Regions from separate parts of the Burkholderia stabilis genome, predicted to be linked through region 2. Evidence: riboswitches for the same ligand, from Rfam matches in the RefSeq annotation. Region 2 holds a riboswitch; the other holds the start of a gene.
What was found. Region 2 has a riboswitch for manganese ahead of BBJ41_RS29675 (sodium:calcium antiporter). Riboswitches for the same ligand answer to the same signal wherever they lie in the genome.
Positions count from the first base shown of each region.

Region 1: it holds a riboswitch for manganese, as region 2 does, so the genes downstream of both, BBJ41_RS07080 (TMEM165/GDT1 family protein) here and BBJ41_RS29675 (sodium:calcium antiporter) in region 2, are expected to answer to the same signal.

Region 1 is NZ_CP016442.1:1,520,687-1,528,299, reverse strand. Features, by position in the region: gene BBJ41_RS07095 (class 1 fructose-bisphosphatase) at 28-1,041, opposite strand; gene pepN (aminopeptidase N) at 1,323-4,016, opposite strand; gene BBJ41_RS07085 (DUF4136 domain-containing protein) at 4,203-4,901, shown strand; gene BBJ41_RS07080 (TMEM165/GDT1 family protein) at 4,954-5,526, opposite strand; yybP-ykoY riboswitch at 5,604-5,746, opposite strand; gene guaD (guanine deaminase) at 5,883-7,202, opposite strand; gene BBJ41_RS07070 (hypothetical protein) at 7,199-7,609, opposite strand.
Region 2 is NZ_CP016443.1:2,646,454-2,654,066, reverse strand. Features, by position in the region: gene BBJ41_RS29715 (TolC family protein) at 1-144, opposite strand, end outside; gene BBJ41_RS29710 (hypothetical protein) at 141-425, opposite strand; gene BBJ41_RS29705 (hypothetical protein) at 514-870, opposite strand; gene BBJ41_RS29700 (heavy metal response regulator transcription factor) at 1,137-1,808, shown strand; gene BBJ41_RS29695 (heavy metal sensor histidine kinase) at 1,805-3,214, shown strand; gene BBJ41_RS29690 (DUF1289 domain-containing protein) at 3,297-3,482, opposite strand; gene dmeF (CDF family Co(II)/Ni(II) efflux transporter DmeF) at 3,485-4,495, opposite strand; partial or broken gene BBJ41_RS29680 (metal/formaldehyde-sensitive transcriptional repressor) at 4,508-4,782, opposite strand; yybP-ykoY riboswitch at 4,899-5,067, shown strand; gene BBJ41_RS29675 (sodium:calcium antiporter) at 5,148-6,158, shown strand; gene BBJ41_RS29670 (copper-binding protein) at 6,264-6,638, opposite strand; gene BBJ41_RS29665 (efflux RND transporter permease subunit) at 6,635-7,613, opposite strand, start outside.

The DNA.
Region 1 (7,613 bases), on a different replicon from region 2:
TGCCTCCGTCCAGTGCTGCAGTGCAAATTATTTCGCGTCGTCGTGATAGCCGGTGACGCGCTCGACTTCGTTCTTCGAACCGAGGAACACGGGCACGCGCTGGTGCAGGCCCGTGGGCTGCACTTCCATGATGCGCTGCGTGCCGGTCGTCGCGGCGCCGCCCGCCTGTTCGACGATGAACGACATCGGGTTCGCTTCGTACATCAGGCGCAGCTTGCCCGGACGATCGGGCGTGCGCTTGTCGGCCGGGTACATGAAGATGCCGCCGCGATTCAGGATACGGTGCACGTCGGCGACCATCGATGCGATCCAGCGCATGTTGAAGTTGTCGCCGCGCGGGCCGTCCTTGCCGGCGTTCAACTCGTCGACGTAGCGCTTGACCGGCTCGTACCAGTGGCGCGCGTTCGATGCGTTGATCGCGTATTCGCGCGTGTCGACCGGGATCTGCATGTTGCTCTGCGTGAGCACCCACGAGCCGACTTCGCGGTCGAGCGTGAAGCAGTTCACGCCGTTGCCGGTCGTCAGCACGAACACCGTTTGCGGGCCGTAGACCGCGTAGCCGGCCGCGACCTGCTGCGTGCCCGGCTGCAGGAACGATTCCTCGGTTGCCTGCTTGCCGTCCGGGCACCGCAGCACCGAGAAGATCGTGCCGATCGACACGTTCACGTCGATGTTCGACGAGCCGTCGAGCGGGTCGAACACGAGCAGGTATTCGCCGCGCGGGTAGTTCGCGGGGATCGGGAAGAACGTTTCCATTTCTTCCGATGCCATCGCGGCGAGGTTGCCGCCCCATTCGTTCGCGTCGAGCAGGATTTCGTTCGACAGGATGTCGAGCTTCTTCTGCACTTCGCCCTGGACGTTCTCGCTGCCGGCGGTGCCGAGCGCTTCGCCGAGCGCGCCCTTCGACACGTTGTAGCTGATCGCCTTGCACGCGCGTGCGACGACTTCGATCAGCAGGCGCAGGTCGGCGGGGAGGTTGTTGGTCTCACGTTGCTGTTCGATCAGGAACTTCGACAGCGTGGTGCGGCGGGCAATGGACATGACAGACTCCGAAAGGCCAAAAGAATCCTTGAATGGCCGCAATTTTACCCGTCGCGCCTCCCGGGCCGCCGGCTTTTTTCGTCCGGTTACATGCCCGGACGGGCGGATCGGCTCGATGGCCGGGGCGGGCGACGGGCAGGGCGCGGGCGGTTGAGGCGGCAAACCGCGCGGTCAGACCCCGCGATTGCGCCCGGTTCCGGCGGCGCGCGCGCAATAAAAAAGCCGGCGCCGCAACAAGGCGGCGCCGGCTTGATCGCGCAAGCGCGATGCGGTCGATCGCGTCAGGCGAGCGCTTTCTCGACGATCTCGCGCACGTCGCGCGATTTCGCACCGGCGGCGACCTGCTCGAGCGCTTCGCGCATCCGGTCGCGCAGCGCGGGCGTGAAGCGGCGCCACAGTTCGAGCGAGCGCGCGAGGCGCGCGGCGACCTGCGGATTGATCGCGTCGAGCGCGAGCACCTGTTCGGCCCAGAACGCGTAACCCGAGCCGTCCGCCGCGTGGAATTGCGCGGGGTTGGCCGCGCAGAAGCTGAAGATCAGCGAGCGTGCGCGGTTCGGGTTCTTCAGGTTGAAGGCCGGGTGCGCGAGCAGCTTGCGAACCTTCGCGAGCGTCGGCTGCGCGGGCGTGCCGCGCTGGGCGGCCTGCATCGCGAACCACTTGTCGATCACGAGCGCTTCCTTGTCGAAGCGGCGGTAGAAGTCGTCGAGCGCATGCTCGGCCGGCTCGTTCGCGCCCGCGGCCGCGGCGGACAGCAGCGCGCCGAGCGCAGCCGCGCGATCGGTCATGTTGTTCGCCGCGTCGTACTGCGCGGTCGCGAGGCGCACGGCGTCGGCCGGATCGTCGAGCTCCGCGAGGTACGCGAGCGCGAGGTTCTTCAGCGCACGGCGGCCGGAAGCTTCCGGCGTCGGCTCGTATGCGCCGGGCGTCTGGTGCTGCTCGTACGCGGCGAGCCAGTCGGCGCGCAGCTCGGTTGCGAGCCGGCGGCGCACGAACAGGCGCGCGCGATGCACGGCGGCCGGGTCGGCTTCGGCCATCTGGTCGGCGAGATAGGTTTCCGACGGCAGCGTCAGCGCGAGTTCGCGGAACGCCGGCGACAGCGTCGCGTCGGTCAGCACGCGGCGGAACGCGGCGATGAAGTTCTCGCCGAGCGTGAGCGGCTCGTTCGCGCCAGCGCGTGCGGCGAGCGTCAGCAGTGCACGCGTCGCGAGGCGCTGGCCGGCCTCCCAGCGGTTGAACGGATCGCTGTCGTGCGCGAGCAGGAAGGCGAGGTCGTCGTCGCTGTAGTCGTACTCGACGATCACCGGCGACGAGAAGTTGCGCAGCAGCGATGGCAGCGGCGCTTCCGGCACGTCGACGAACGTGAAGGTCTGCTCGGTGTCGGTGAAGTCGAGCACGCGCGTCGTGCCCGATGCGGCGGCTTCGCCGTCCAGACGCAGCGGCAGGTCGCGGCCGTCGCGGCCGATCAGGCCGATCGCGAACGGAATCAGCAGCGGCCCCTGCTGCGTTTCGCGCGCGGCCGGCGACGCGTCGCCGTAACCCTGCGCGAGCGTGACCGTATAGCGGCGCGCGGCTGCGTCGTACGCGGTGCGCACCGACACGCGCGGCGTGCCGGCCTGGCTGTACCAGCGCTCGAACTGCGCGAGGTCGCGCCCGTTCGCGTCGGCCATGGCGTGACGGAAGTCGTCGCAGGTCACCGCGTGGCCGTCATGGCGCTTGAAATACAGGTCCATCCCCTTGCGGAAGCCGTCGCGGCCGAACAGCGTCTGGTACATCCGCACGACTTCCGAGCCTTTTTCGTAGACGGTCATCGTGTAGAAGTTGTTGATTTCGACGTAGCTCTCCGGGCGCACCGGATGCGCCATCGGGCCCGCGTCCTCGGCGAACTGCAGCTGGCGCAGCACGCGCACGTCCTCGATGCGCTTGACCGCGCGGGCCGCCGAGTCGATCTCGTCGCCCGCGGCCATGTCGGCCGAGAATTCCTGGTCGCGGAACACGGTCAGGCCTTCCTTCAGGCTCAGCTGGAACCAGTCGCGGCAGGTCACGCGGTTGCCGGTCCAGTTGTGGAAATACTCGTGGCCGACCACCGATTCGATGTTCGCGAAATCGGTGTCGGTCGCGGTTTCGGGGTTCGCCAGCACGTACTTCGTGTTGAAGATGTTGAGCCCCTTGTTTTCCATCGCGCCCATGTTGAAATCGCCGACCGCGACGATCATGAAGCGGTCGAGATCGAGCTCGAGGCCGAAGCGCTTTTCGTCCCAGCGGATCGAGTGGATCAGCGAATCCATCGCGTGACGCGTCTTGTCGAGATCGGCCGGTTCGACCCACACCTGCAGCAGCTTTTCCTTGCCGGAGCCGCTCGTGATCTTTTCCTCGATCGCGACGAGCTTGCCCGCGACGAGCGCGAACAGGTAGCTCGGCTTGCGGAACGGGTCTTCCCACTTCGCGAAGTGACGGCCGTCGGGCAGGTCGCCCGAATCGACGAGGTTGCCGTTCGACAGCAGCACCGGGTAAGCGGCCTTGTCGGCGCGCAGCGTGACCGTGTACGACGCCATCACGTCGGGACGGTCGAGGAAGTAGGTGATGCGGCGAAAGCCCTCGGCTTCGCACTGCGTGAAGAAGTTGCCGCTCGACACGTAGAGGCCCGACAGCGTCGTATTCTGGTCGGGCGCGCATGCGCTTTCGAGCGTCAGCTCGAACGCATCGGGGACGTTCTCGACGGTCAGCCCGTGCTCGTGCGCGCGCACGGCGCCGTGCGGCGCGCCGTCCAGCCGTGCGCCGAGGAATTCGAGCGCCTCGCCCAGCAGTTCCAGGTGCGGCGCCGGCGCGGCATCCGGATTGCGGCGCACGCGCATCGTATTCCTGACGATCGTGCGGGCCGGTGCGAGATCGAATTCGAGCGCGACGGAATCGATGAGGAAGGCCGGCGGCGTGTAGTCGGCGCGGCGGATCACGGTGGAGGAAGCGTTGTCGGACATGGTCGTCGAGATCGGTGGAGTGGGGGACGGGCCCGCGGCACGGGCCGGGCGAACCGGGCCATTGTACAAAGCCTTGCGGCTGCGTGCCGGGCGAACTTTTTACCGGTTCCGGCAGTCCGCGTATTATCGGCATCCCGTCCGGTTCGCGCGGTGCGACGGATGGGTGACGGATCGACGAGGATCAACATGAAACGCGAATGGATTCAACGCGGTGCGGGCTGGGCGGCGGTGCTGTGCGTGGCGCTGCTGACCGGCTGCACCAGCTACGTGACGACCCAGGTCACGGCCTTCTCCGACTGGAGCGGCAGCGACGCGACACGCACCTATGCGTTCACGCGCACCGATGCGCAGAAAAACAGTATCGAGCAATCGACCTACGAGCCGATCGTCGCGAGCGAGCTGTCCGCGTATGCGTTCCGGCAGGTGCCGCAGGCGCAGGCGCGGTATCTCGTCGGGCTGACCTACACGGTCGGCAGCGATCTCGTGACGGTGCCGCAGCCGGTCTACTACGATCCGTGGTTCGCGCCCGGGCCGTACTGGCGGCGCGGGCCGTGGGGTCCGTGGGGCCCCTGGGGGCCGATGCCGGCCGGCTACGTCGCGCAGACGTATCAGGTGTTCGACTACACGCTCGGCATCCGCATCACCGAGCGCGCAACGGGCAAGGAGGTCTACAACGTGTCCGCGCGTACGACCGGCGACAACGGCACGCTGCTGTATGCGATGCCGTTCCTCGCCCGCAGCGCGCTCGCCGATTTCCCGCTGTCGAACGGCTCGGTCCGTTCGGTCCGGTTGCCGGTCGACAAGCGCGGCGGGCCGGCGGCGCCGGCCGCCAACGAGCGCGCGGTGCCGGCTCCCCCGGCGTCGGGCGCGGCGGTCGCGAAGTAACGCAGCGCCCGCATCGGCGCGGCCGCCCGGCCGCGCCGGCTACATCCGTCCGTCAGACCCCGATACCGAGCAGCGCCAGCGCGCCGAGCACCACGAACAGCACGGCCGCGATCCCGTGCACGAGCTTCGTCGGCAGGCGGTGCGCGAAGCGGTCGCCGAGCAGGATCGCGGGCACGTTCGCGAGCATCATCCCGAACGTCGTGCCGGCCACGACGCCGATATAGTCCTGAAAGCGCGCGGCCAGCGCGACGGTCGCGATCTGCGTCTTGTCGCCCATCTCCGCGAGGAAGAACGCCACGAGGGTCGCGCCGAACACGCCGAGCCGCGAGCGGTTGGCGTTGGCTTCGTCGGCATCGAGCTTGTCCGGCACGAGGATCCACAACCCCATCGCGATGAACGAGAATGCGAGCGCCCAGCGCATGATCGACGGCGTGACGAGCGCGCCGAGCCATTCGCCGAGCGCGCCTGCGAAACCGTGATTGACGAGCGTCGCGACGAGCACGCCGAGGATGATCGGCACCGGCTTGCGATAACGCGCGGCCAGCACGAGGGAAAGCAGTTGGGTCTTGTCGCCGATTTCAGCGAGGGCGACGGCGCCGGTGGAGATCAGGAAGGCTTGGGACACGTGTGGGGTTCCGCGGGCCGATGTTGTGCGTGCGAGCGACGATCCACGGCGCGCCGGGCCCTGATGCGGCGCACTGTGAACCATCGGTCTCGCCAGGCCTAGGTGGCTGCGTCCGCCATGGCCGAACGAACGGCCAAGTCTGTTGACGGACGCCTCCGTCACGATGCGCGCCGTTGGCGCGAGGCATCGAGCGGAGCGGCTACTCCCCAATGAGCGGCGAATTCTAGCACGGCGCGTCGCGCGCGGGAAAGCGGCCTCGCGGCGTGGCGGGAAACACCGGGCGCGTGGCGCCTTCGGCGGCCCGGCATGCGCGGCGGCGGATGCCCGCGCACGCCGGGACGGTGCCCGGCGGGCCGTTACGCGGCTGCGGAGCGGCGTGCGGCGCCGCGTTCGTGGACGAGTGCGCCGGCCGCATAGGTGCGGTACACCGCGCGGTCGTCGCCGAGCAGCGCGAACGCGAACAGCAGTTCCTCGAGCGAATCCGCGCGCTTCGTGCGGCGCGCGAGCAGCGGCGTGGCCTGCGGATCGAGCACGACGAAGTCGGCCTCGGTGCGCGGCTCGAGCGTGCCGACCGTGTCGGCGAGGTCGAGCGCCTGCGCGGCGCCGGCCGTCGCGAGCCAGAACATCCGCGTCGCGGTCAGGTGGTGGCCCGACAGCCGCGCAACCTTGTGCGCTTCGTTCATCGTCTGCAGCATCGAGAACGACGTGCCGCCGCCGACGTCGGTCGCGAGCGTGACGGGCACGTCGTGTTCGCCGGCCTTGTCGAAATCGAACAGCCCGCTGCCGAGGAAGAAGTTCGACGTCGGGCAGTGCGCGACGACGGTGCGCGTCTCGGCCATCCGGCGGCGGTCCTCGTCGTCGAGGTGGATGCAGTGGCCGTACACCGCGCGCGGACGCAGCAGCCCGTAGCGGTCGTAGATGTCGAGATAGCTGCGATGGCCGGGGAACAGCTCGGCCACCCATTTCACCTCGTCGACGTTTTCCGCGACGTGGCTCTGCACGAACACGTCCGGATGGCGGCGCGCGAGTTCGCCGCACGCTTCGAGCTGTGCCTCGGTCGAGGTCGGTGCGAAACGCGGCGTGAGCGCGTACATCTGGCGGCCCTTGCCGTGCCAGCGGCCGATCAGCTCGGCGCTGTCGTCGTAACCCGATTGCGCGGTGTCGCGCAGGAATTCGGGGCAGTTGCGGTCCATCAGCACCTTGCCCGCGATCATCCGCAGGTCGCGCGCGTCGCTCGCCGCGAACAGCGCATCGGCCGACTGCTTGTGCACCGTGCAGTAGACGAGCGCGCTCGTCGTGCCGCAGGCGAGCAGTTCGTCGACGAAGAAGTCGGCGACTTCGCGCGCATGCTCGGGGTCGCCGAACTGGCGCTCGGTCGGGAACGTGTACTTGTCGAGCCACGGCAACAGGCCCGGCGCCGGCGACGCGATCATGTCCGTCTGCGGATAGTGGATGTGCGTGTCGATGAAGCCGGGCACGATCAGCTTGTCGCGCAGGTCATGGACGATCGCGTCGCGCGCGAGCGTCGCGGCGAGCTGCGCATACGGGCCGGCCGCGACGACCTTGCCGTCGTCGACGATCAGGAGGCCGTCGGTCTCGTAGTTCGCGGCCTGGCTCGATTGTGCCGGGTCGCCGTTGAAGGTCAGCAGTTGGGAACGAAAAGCGGTTTGCGTCATGACGAATGGTCCTGCATCAAGGTAAGGCGAACAGAAGAAAGCGAGCGACGCCGCGCGGGCGACGGCATGGATGGCGACGCCCGCGCGGGGGCGGGGCGGCGTTTCGCGAGTGACCGCGCCACGCTGTGTGCGGCACGGCCGGAGGCGATTGCGCGGGCGAACGTGGCGGCCGCCGGCGCGTGACTGCCGGCGAACCTGCCTGCGCTGGCGATCGCGATCGATGCGGCGGCGAACGGCATGGCAAGCCACGGCAGCAGGCGCCGGCGGGCGGCGACGAACAGCTTCGCCGCCACGCGTGCGACGCCCGAGCGGCGCGCGTTCATGCCTGGCGCATACAGACGCACGCGACCCGCCCGGCGCAATGCCGGACCGGAGTTCGCGAAGCGGATGCCGTTGCCGTGTTTCATCTGT
Region 2 (7,613 bases):
GACGGCGTCCTTCCCGATGCGCTCCGATGCGGCCGTCGAAACCGCGTCGAAACCGCCGTCCTTCGAAAACGTCGTGCAGCCCGCGAGGAAGGCGAGCACGACCACGGCCGCGCCGATCCTCGGCGATATCGCAAGATGCGTCATCGCGCGGCCCCTCCGTGTGTCGAATGCACGCCGCCGTGACCTGTCGTGTTGCCGGGCTTCGCATCGCGCTTTGCGGGTCGTGCCATTACGTCCCGGTTCAGTTGTTTCCAGCCCGGGCCTTCGTCGTCCCGATACGGGCGATAGCCGTCGAACGCGGACGTCACGGTGACGTCCGGCACCGTCGCGGCGGCATCCGCCGGGTCGGGAAACAGGGTTTGCGCCGGCGCGAGCGACGGCACGATGGCCGCCGCGCCAAGCAGCGCCGCAGTAATCAGTCGCATGAATGAATCTCGTCGTGAGTCGTCCGGCGAGCCTTGCGCGGCTGCCGGCACGGAGGTCGGATCGCGGCCGGTCGGCCGCACGCGGGGACTAGGCAGGACGCCGACGTGGCGGCCGGTCGATGCCGCCGGTCAGGAACGACACGACGACGGCTGACGGCGGCGGCGAAACGATCGCGGCCCGGACGTCCGCGACGGCCGGCACCGCGAGCGCGCCCGACATGCCCGTGCCGAAGCAGCAGGACACGCAGGCGGAGCACGACGGCGCATGCGTCGTGTGATTGCCGTGATCGTGATGACTGCCCGGCGCGCCCGGCATCGCGTGCGGCGCGGTTTCCGCACGCTGCACCGCAGCGCCCGCGCACTGCATCGAAACAGCCGCGAACGACTGAATCGGCAGGCTCAGCGCCAGCAGCACGACGAGGATGAATTTGCGCCAGTACGACATGGAAACGGAATCAGGCAGGCAACGATCGAACGGGCCGGCGCAGCGCCGCGAAGGCGTGCTCCGGATACGAGACGGCTGCAGCTTATCGCCGCCGGCGTGACGACCGCATGGCCGAAACATGACCGGTTTTTCATGAAACGCGCGCGCAGCGGCGGGCCGCGCTTCATGACAATTCCGTCATCCGGCGGTCATGATTCGCGCACGCCCGACGCCGTAAGCTCAGGCGTTAAACTGACCGGCTGGAATCACGGACAGCCAGCCTCACCATGCGGATACTGATAGTCGAAGACGAACCCAAGATGGCGTCGTACCTCCGGAAGGGGCTGATGGAGGCGAGTTATACGGTCGACGTCGCGGAGACCGGCAAGGACGGGCTGTTCCTCGCGTTGCACGAGGATTTCGATCTCGTCGTGCTCGACGTGATGCTGCCGGAGATGGACGGCTTCGAGGTGCTCAGGCGGCTGCGCGCGCAGAAGCAAACGCCGGTGCTGCTGCTCACGGCCCGCGAGGCGATCGAGGACAAGGTCGCCGGGCTCGAACTGGGCGCCGACGACTACCTGCTCAAGCCGTTCGCGTATGCCGAATTCCTCGCGCGCATCCGCTCGCTGCTACGGCGCGCGCCGCGCAACGTGCGCGACATCCTGCATGTGGCCGATCTCGAAGTCGATCTCATCAAGCGCCGCGTGCGGCGCGCCGACAGCCGCATCGACCTGACCGCGCAGGAATTCGCGCTGCTGCAGTTGCTCGCGGAACGCGAAGGCGAGGTGCTGACGCGCACCTTCATCACGTCGCAGATCTGGGACATGAATTTCGACAGCGACACGAACGTCGTCGATGCGGCGATCAAGCGGCTGCGCGCGAAGATCGACAACGCGCACGAGAAGAAGCTGATCCACACGATCCGCGGGATGGGCTACGTGCTCGAGGATCGTTCGTGACCGGCGGCCCGGCATCGTATTCGCTGCTCCGGCGCCTGACGCTCGCGTTCGCGGCCGTCGCCGCGCTCGTGTTCGCGCTGACCGGCGCGTACCTCTATCGCTCGCTGTCCGCCGAGCTGACGCGGCGCGACGACATCGAGATCTCCGGCAAGCTGAACCAGTTCCTGCAGCTCGCGCATGCGAGCGGATCGACCGCCGCGCTGCGCGCCGATCCGGCCGTGTTCCATGAAGTGCTGCTGTCGCATCCGGGCGTCTATCTCGGCATCTACGATGCGCAGAACCGCGCGCTGGTCGAGCACACCGACGCGGCCGGCCACACGCTCGCGGCCGTGATCGCCGCGCCGCACCAGGCCGCCGGAGCCGGCAGCCCGTTCACGTGCGCGCCGCCCGGTGTCGGCACGTCGCGCTGCGTCTACGCGCGCGACACGCTGCCGTCCGGCGAAGCCGTCCAGGTCGCGCTCGCGCGCACGGCGACCGATCGCCAGTCGCTGCTCGAAAGCTATCGCGTCGACATCTGGCTCGCGGCGGCCGTCGGCGCGCTGCTGGTCGGAGCGCTCGGTTATGCGGTCGCGTCGCGCGGCCTGCGCCCGGTCGAGAGCCTCGGACGGCAGACGTCGCGTATCGAGGCGCACAACCTGAACGCGCGCCTCGACGCGCGCGGCGGCCCGGTCGAGCTGCGCGAGCTCGCGACGTCGGTCAACCGGATGCTCGATCGACTCGAACGCGCATTCGTGCGGCTGTCGCAGTTCTCGTCCGATCTTGCGCACGACATGCGCACGCCGCTCGCCAACGTGATCAGCTCATCGCAGATCACGCTGTCGCGCGCCCGCACGACCGAGGAATACGAAGCGCTGATCGATTCGAACATCGAGGAATGCGAGCGGTTGCAGCGGATGATCGAGAACATGCTGTTTCTCGCGCGCACGGACAATGCGCGGCAGCACCTGAAGACCGCCGAACTCGACGCGGGCAGCGAGCTGCGCCGCCTCGCGTCGTATTTCCAGGCGCTGGCCGACGAGGCCGGCGTGCGCATCGACGTGCGCGGCACGGCGCCAGTCGTTGCGGACGCAACGTTGTTCCGGCGCGCGATCAGCAACCTCGCGTCAAACGCGCTGGAACACGCGGACGCGGCGTCGACGATCGAGCTGGCGGTTTCCGTGCAGGCCGACTACGCGGTCGTCGAGGTCACGAATCGCGGCGTCGCGATTCCGCCCGAGCAGGTCGACCGGATCTTCGAGCGCTTCTATCGCATCGATTCGTCGCGGCACGGCGCCGCAAGAAACGCCGGGCTCGGGCTCGCGATCGTCAAGTCGATCATGGAGCTGCATCGCGGCAAGGTCGAGGTCGCGAGCCGCGACGGGCGCACGACGTTCGCGCTTTACTTTCCGCGCGGCGCGCAAGGGTAAGCCGTTTGCGTCGCCCGTCGCATCGGCATGACGGCCGGTGCGACACCAGACGCGGCACGACGACCGCCGCCGCCGACCGCCTTCACTCTCCCGGCTCGCGCCGGATTTTCGCCTGGCGGCGATTGCGGTCGTTCAATATCTGGTGCCGGCGATGGTCGGTCAGCTTCTTCCAGTCGCGCGCCTCGTCGCGTGTGCGCAGGCAGCCGACACAAAAACCCGTTCGGCCGTCAAACGCGCACAGGTCGATACAGGGCGATTTCACGGCCACGGTCAGGCCACCTTCGCAGGCGTCATCACTTCGACGGTCACGTGCGACACGCCATCGAAACCCTCGATCAGCCCATGGTAGAAACGCGCGTCGCGCATCGTATCGACGGTCTCGACCGACACGATCGCGCTCATGTGGCCCGGGCCGACGCGCCACACGTGAAGATCGTTGACCTTGTCGCCAAGCGCCTCGATCGCATGACGGACGCGCGCCGCCAGCTTGCGATCGACGTTGACGTCGAGCAGGATGCCGCCCGTATCGCGCATCAGCCCGTACGACCAGTTCGCGATGACGAGTGCGCCGATAATGCCCGCGACGGGATCCATCCAGACCCAGCCGAATGCACGGGCGAGCAGCAGGCCGACGATGGCCAGCACCGACACGGCCGCGTCGGCGATCACGTGCACGTAGGCCGACCGGATGTTGTGGTCGCGATGGGCTGCCGTTTGCGAACCGTGATCGTGATGCGCGTGATGGTCATCATCGTCGTGACCATGATCGTGGTCGTGACCGTGGTCGTGCCCATGGTGATGGCCGTGCCCGTGGTGATGGCCGCCGCTCAGCAGCCACACGCTGGCGAGGTTCACCGCGAGCCCCAGCACGGCAATCGGAATCGCTTCGCCGAAGTGAATGGGCACCGGAGCCAGCAGACGCGCAACCGCCTCGTAACCGATCAGGATCGCGATCATCGCGAGCACGATCGCGCTCGTGAATCCGGCGAGATCGCCGAGCTTGCCGGTGCCGAACACGAAGCGCGGATCGTCGGCATGCTTGCGCGCATAGGTATAGGCCAGCGCGGCGATCAGCATCGCGCCCGCATGCGTCGACATGTGCAGCCCGTCGGCGACCAGCGCCAGCGACCCGAACAGCGTGCCGCCGACGATCTCGGCCACCATCATTGCCGAGCACAGGCCGATGACCATCCAGGTCCTCCGCTCGTTCTGCTCGTGTGCCGCGCCGAGGAAGATATGGTCATGCCCCGCGCCGAACGCGTCATCCCGGAAAGAATTCATGCTCTGCCCCGATTACTTGAAATAGCTATGCACCACGTCGATCAGCTGCTCGGTCGCGCTGCCTTCGTGTGCGTCGGACTCGTGCGCATCGACCAGATGCTCGCGGATGTGGTCTTCCAGCACGACGGCCAGCAAGCCGTTCATCGCGCCGCGACAACTCGTGATCAATTGCAGAACCTCGTTGCAGCCGCGCTCGTCCCGAGCGCGCGCTCGATCGCCTCGACCTGGCCCTTGATACGGCGCACGCGGTTCAGCAGCTTCTGTTTTTCCCGAACGGTATGACTCATCGACGGCTCCTGTATAGGGAAGGGGAGTATATCTCCGAAGTGCTTTCCCTATAGGGTAGAGGGGTATATTTTTTTGAGATGAAGGCTTGTCGAAAGAAATTCGCTCGGCTAGACTGCCCTTCGTCTTTGGGGAGTAGCCTGCTTTCCGTCCCCCGGAAAGCGAACGCGTCAACACACTCGGCTTCGGCCGTGGCGCGTTCGGCCTGATCGGCTTGGCGAGACCATGGGCACATCGCGTCGTTCCTGGTCGGACGTCGGCGGATGTGCCATGGTTCGTCAGCGTCCGACCACGGAGTCCCCATGTTCCTCCCCGCCTGCTCCCCGCGCTCTGCCGCCGCCCGCATCCATGCCTGCGGAGGTGCCGCATGACTTTCATGTTCCTCGAACTCGCGTTCATGCTGGTCGTGATCCTCGTGGCCGCCGAGGTTTTCACCAATGCGCTCGAACATCTGGGCGAACGTCTGAAGATTTCCGAAGGCGTGACCGGGTCGCTGTTCGCGGCCGTCGGCACCGCGCTGCCCGAAACGATGGTGCCGCTGCTCGCGCTGGCCGGCGGCACGGCGAACCAGCAAGTGAACGAGGAAATCGGCGTCGGCGCGATCCTCGGCGCGCCGCTGATGCTCGCGACGCTGACCACCTTCCTGATGACGCTCGCCGTGATCCGCTCGCGCGGGCTGCGCGGCACGATCGCGCCCGAACGCACGGGTTTCGTGCGCGACATGAACTACTTCCTCGCCGCGTTCTCGCTGGCGACCGTCGCGATGTTCGTCCCGCATCACAACTGGGCGGTGCGCGCGCTGCTCGCCGCGATGCTGGTCGGCATCTACGTGATGTACGTCGTGATGACGTTCCGCGCGTCGAACCAGCTCGTCGACGCCGGCCACGGCACCGAAGCGCCGCACGCGATGCTGCTGTCGCGCGTGGGGTTGCCGACCAACCTGGCGACGATCGCGCTGCAGCTGCTCATCGGCCTCGCACTGCTGGTCGGCGGCGCGAAGGGCTTCATTCACGGCGTGGAAGGCGTGTCGCACGTACTCGGCGTATCGGCGCTGCTGCTGTCGCTGATCATCGTGCCGATCGCGACGGAGCTGCCTGAGAAGGTCAACAGCGTGCTGTGGATTCGCCGCAAGAAGGACACGCTCGCGTTCGGCAACATCACCGGCGCGATGGTGTTCCAGGGCACGCTGCTGCCGGCGATCGGCATCATGCTGACGCCGTGGGAGCCGCGCCCCGAAGTGCTGACCGGCGTGATCATCACGCTCGCGGCGGCCGCCTGGCTGCGCATCAATGCCCGTACGCGCGGGCTCGCGATCTGGGCGCTGCTCGCGAACGGCGCGGGGTATGCGGGGTATCTGTTCCTGACGCTGGCGCGCTGAAGCGCGCAGACGCGCACGCGCGCGGACGCGGCCTTGAAAACCGCGTCCGCGCGATGCGCTTCACTGCATTGATGCGGGCAAGCAGCACCGCCCGCATCCGGACGATCAGGATGCCTTCACGAGCTTCACGATCGTCAGCGTGCCGTTGACGTTCTCGATCCGCACCTTGACCTTGTCGCCCGCATGAACCTGTTCGAGCATGGCCGCGTCCTTCGCCTTGAACGCCATCGTCATCGGCGGCATCCCGACGTTCTCGAGCGCGCCGTGCTTCAGCGTGAGCTTGCCGGTCGCGGCATCGACCTTCTTCACTTCGGCATCGGTCAGCACGGCCTTCGATTCGGCCGAACCGCCGGACGACATTTTCATGCCGGACATGTCCATGCCCGACATGTCGCCGGACGCAAAGGCAGGCAAGGCAAATGCGCCGATCGCGAGCGCGGTGACGGTAACGGTAACGGTGGTGACAATCGACTTCTTCATTGAGACTCTCCGGTTGGGGTGGATGGCACGTTCATGCCGTGAGGAACTGCATCGGAATGCCGCGCACGGCTCGCGCTTCGCACACGACGGCGCTGAAGCAGAAGCCACGCGGCGGGAATGACGAACATCGACAGCAGCGGCGCGGTGACCATGCCGCCGACCATCGGCGCGGCGATGCGCTGCATCACTTCGGAACCGGCGCCGTGCCCGACCATGATCGGCACGAGGCCGGCCAGCACGACGGCAACCGTCATCGCCTTGGGCCGCACGCGCAGTACCGCGCCTTCGCGAATCGCGTCGAGCAGCAGCGCATCGGTCAGCGGTTCGCCGTCGTCGAGCCGGCGCTTCAGCGCGCCCTTCAGGTACAGCAGCATCACGACGCCGAATTCGGCGGCCACGCCCGCGAGCGCGATGAACCCCACCGACGTCGCGACGGACACCGCGTGGCCGAGCCCCCACACGAGCCAGAATCCGCCGACCAGCGCGAACGGCACCGTCGACATCAGCAGCAGCGCGTCGGCGGCGGAGCCGAACGTGAGGAACAGCAGCACGAAGATCACGACGAGCGTCACCGGCACGACGGTGCGCAGCGTGGCCGCCGCGCGTTCGAGATACTCGAACTGCCCCGACCACGCGATCGAATAGCCGGGCGGCAATACGACCTGCTGCGCGACCGCCTGCTGCATCGCGCGAACCGCCGTGCGCAGGTCGGTGCCGCGAAGGTCGACGTACACGTAACCGGACAGGCGCGCGTTCTCGCTGCGGATCATCGGCGGGCCGTCGGCGATCGTGATGCGCGCGACGTCGCCCAGGCGGATCTGCGCGCCGCGCGCGGTGACGACCGGCAACTGCCGCAGGTTTTCGAGCGAATCGCGGATCTCGCGCGGGTAGCGGATGTTGATCGGGAAGCGCTCGCGCCCCGCGATCACTTCGCCGACGTCCTCGCCGCCGACCGCCGACGACACGACCGACTGG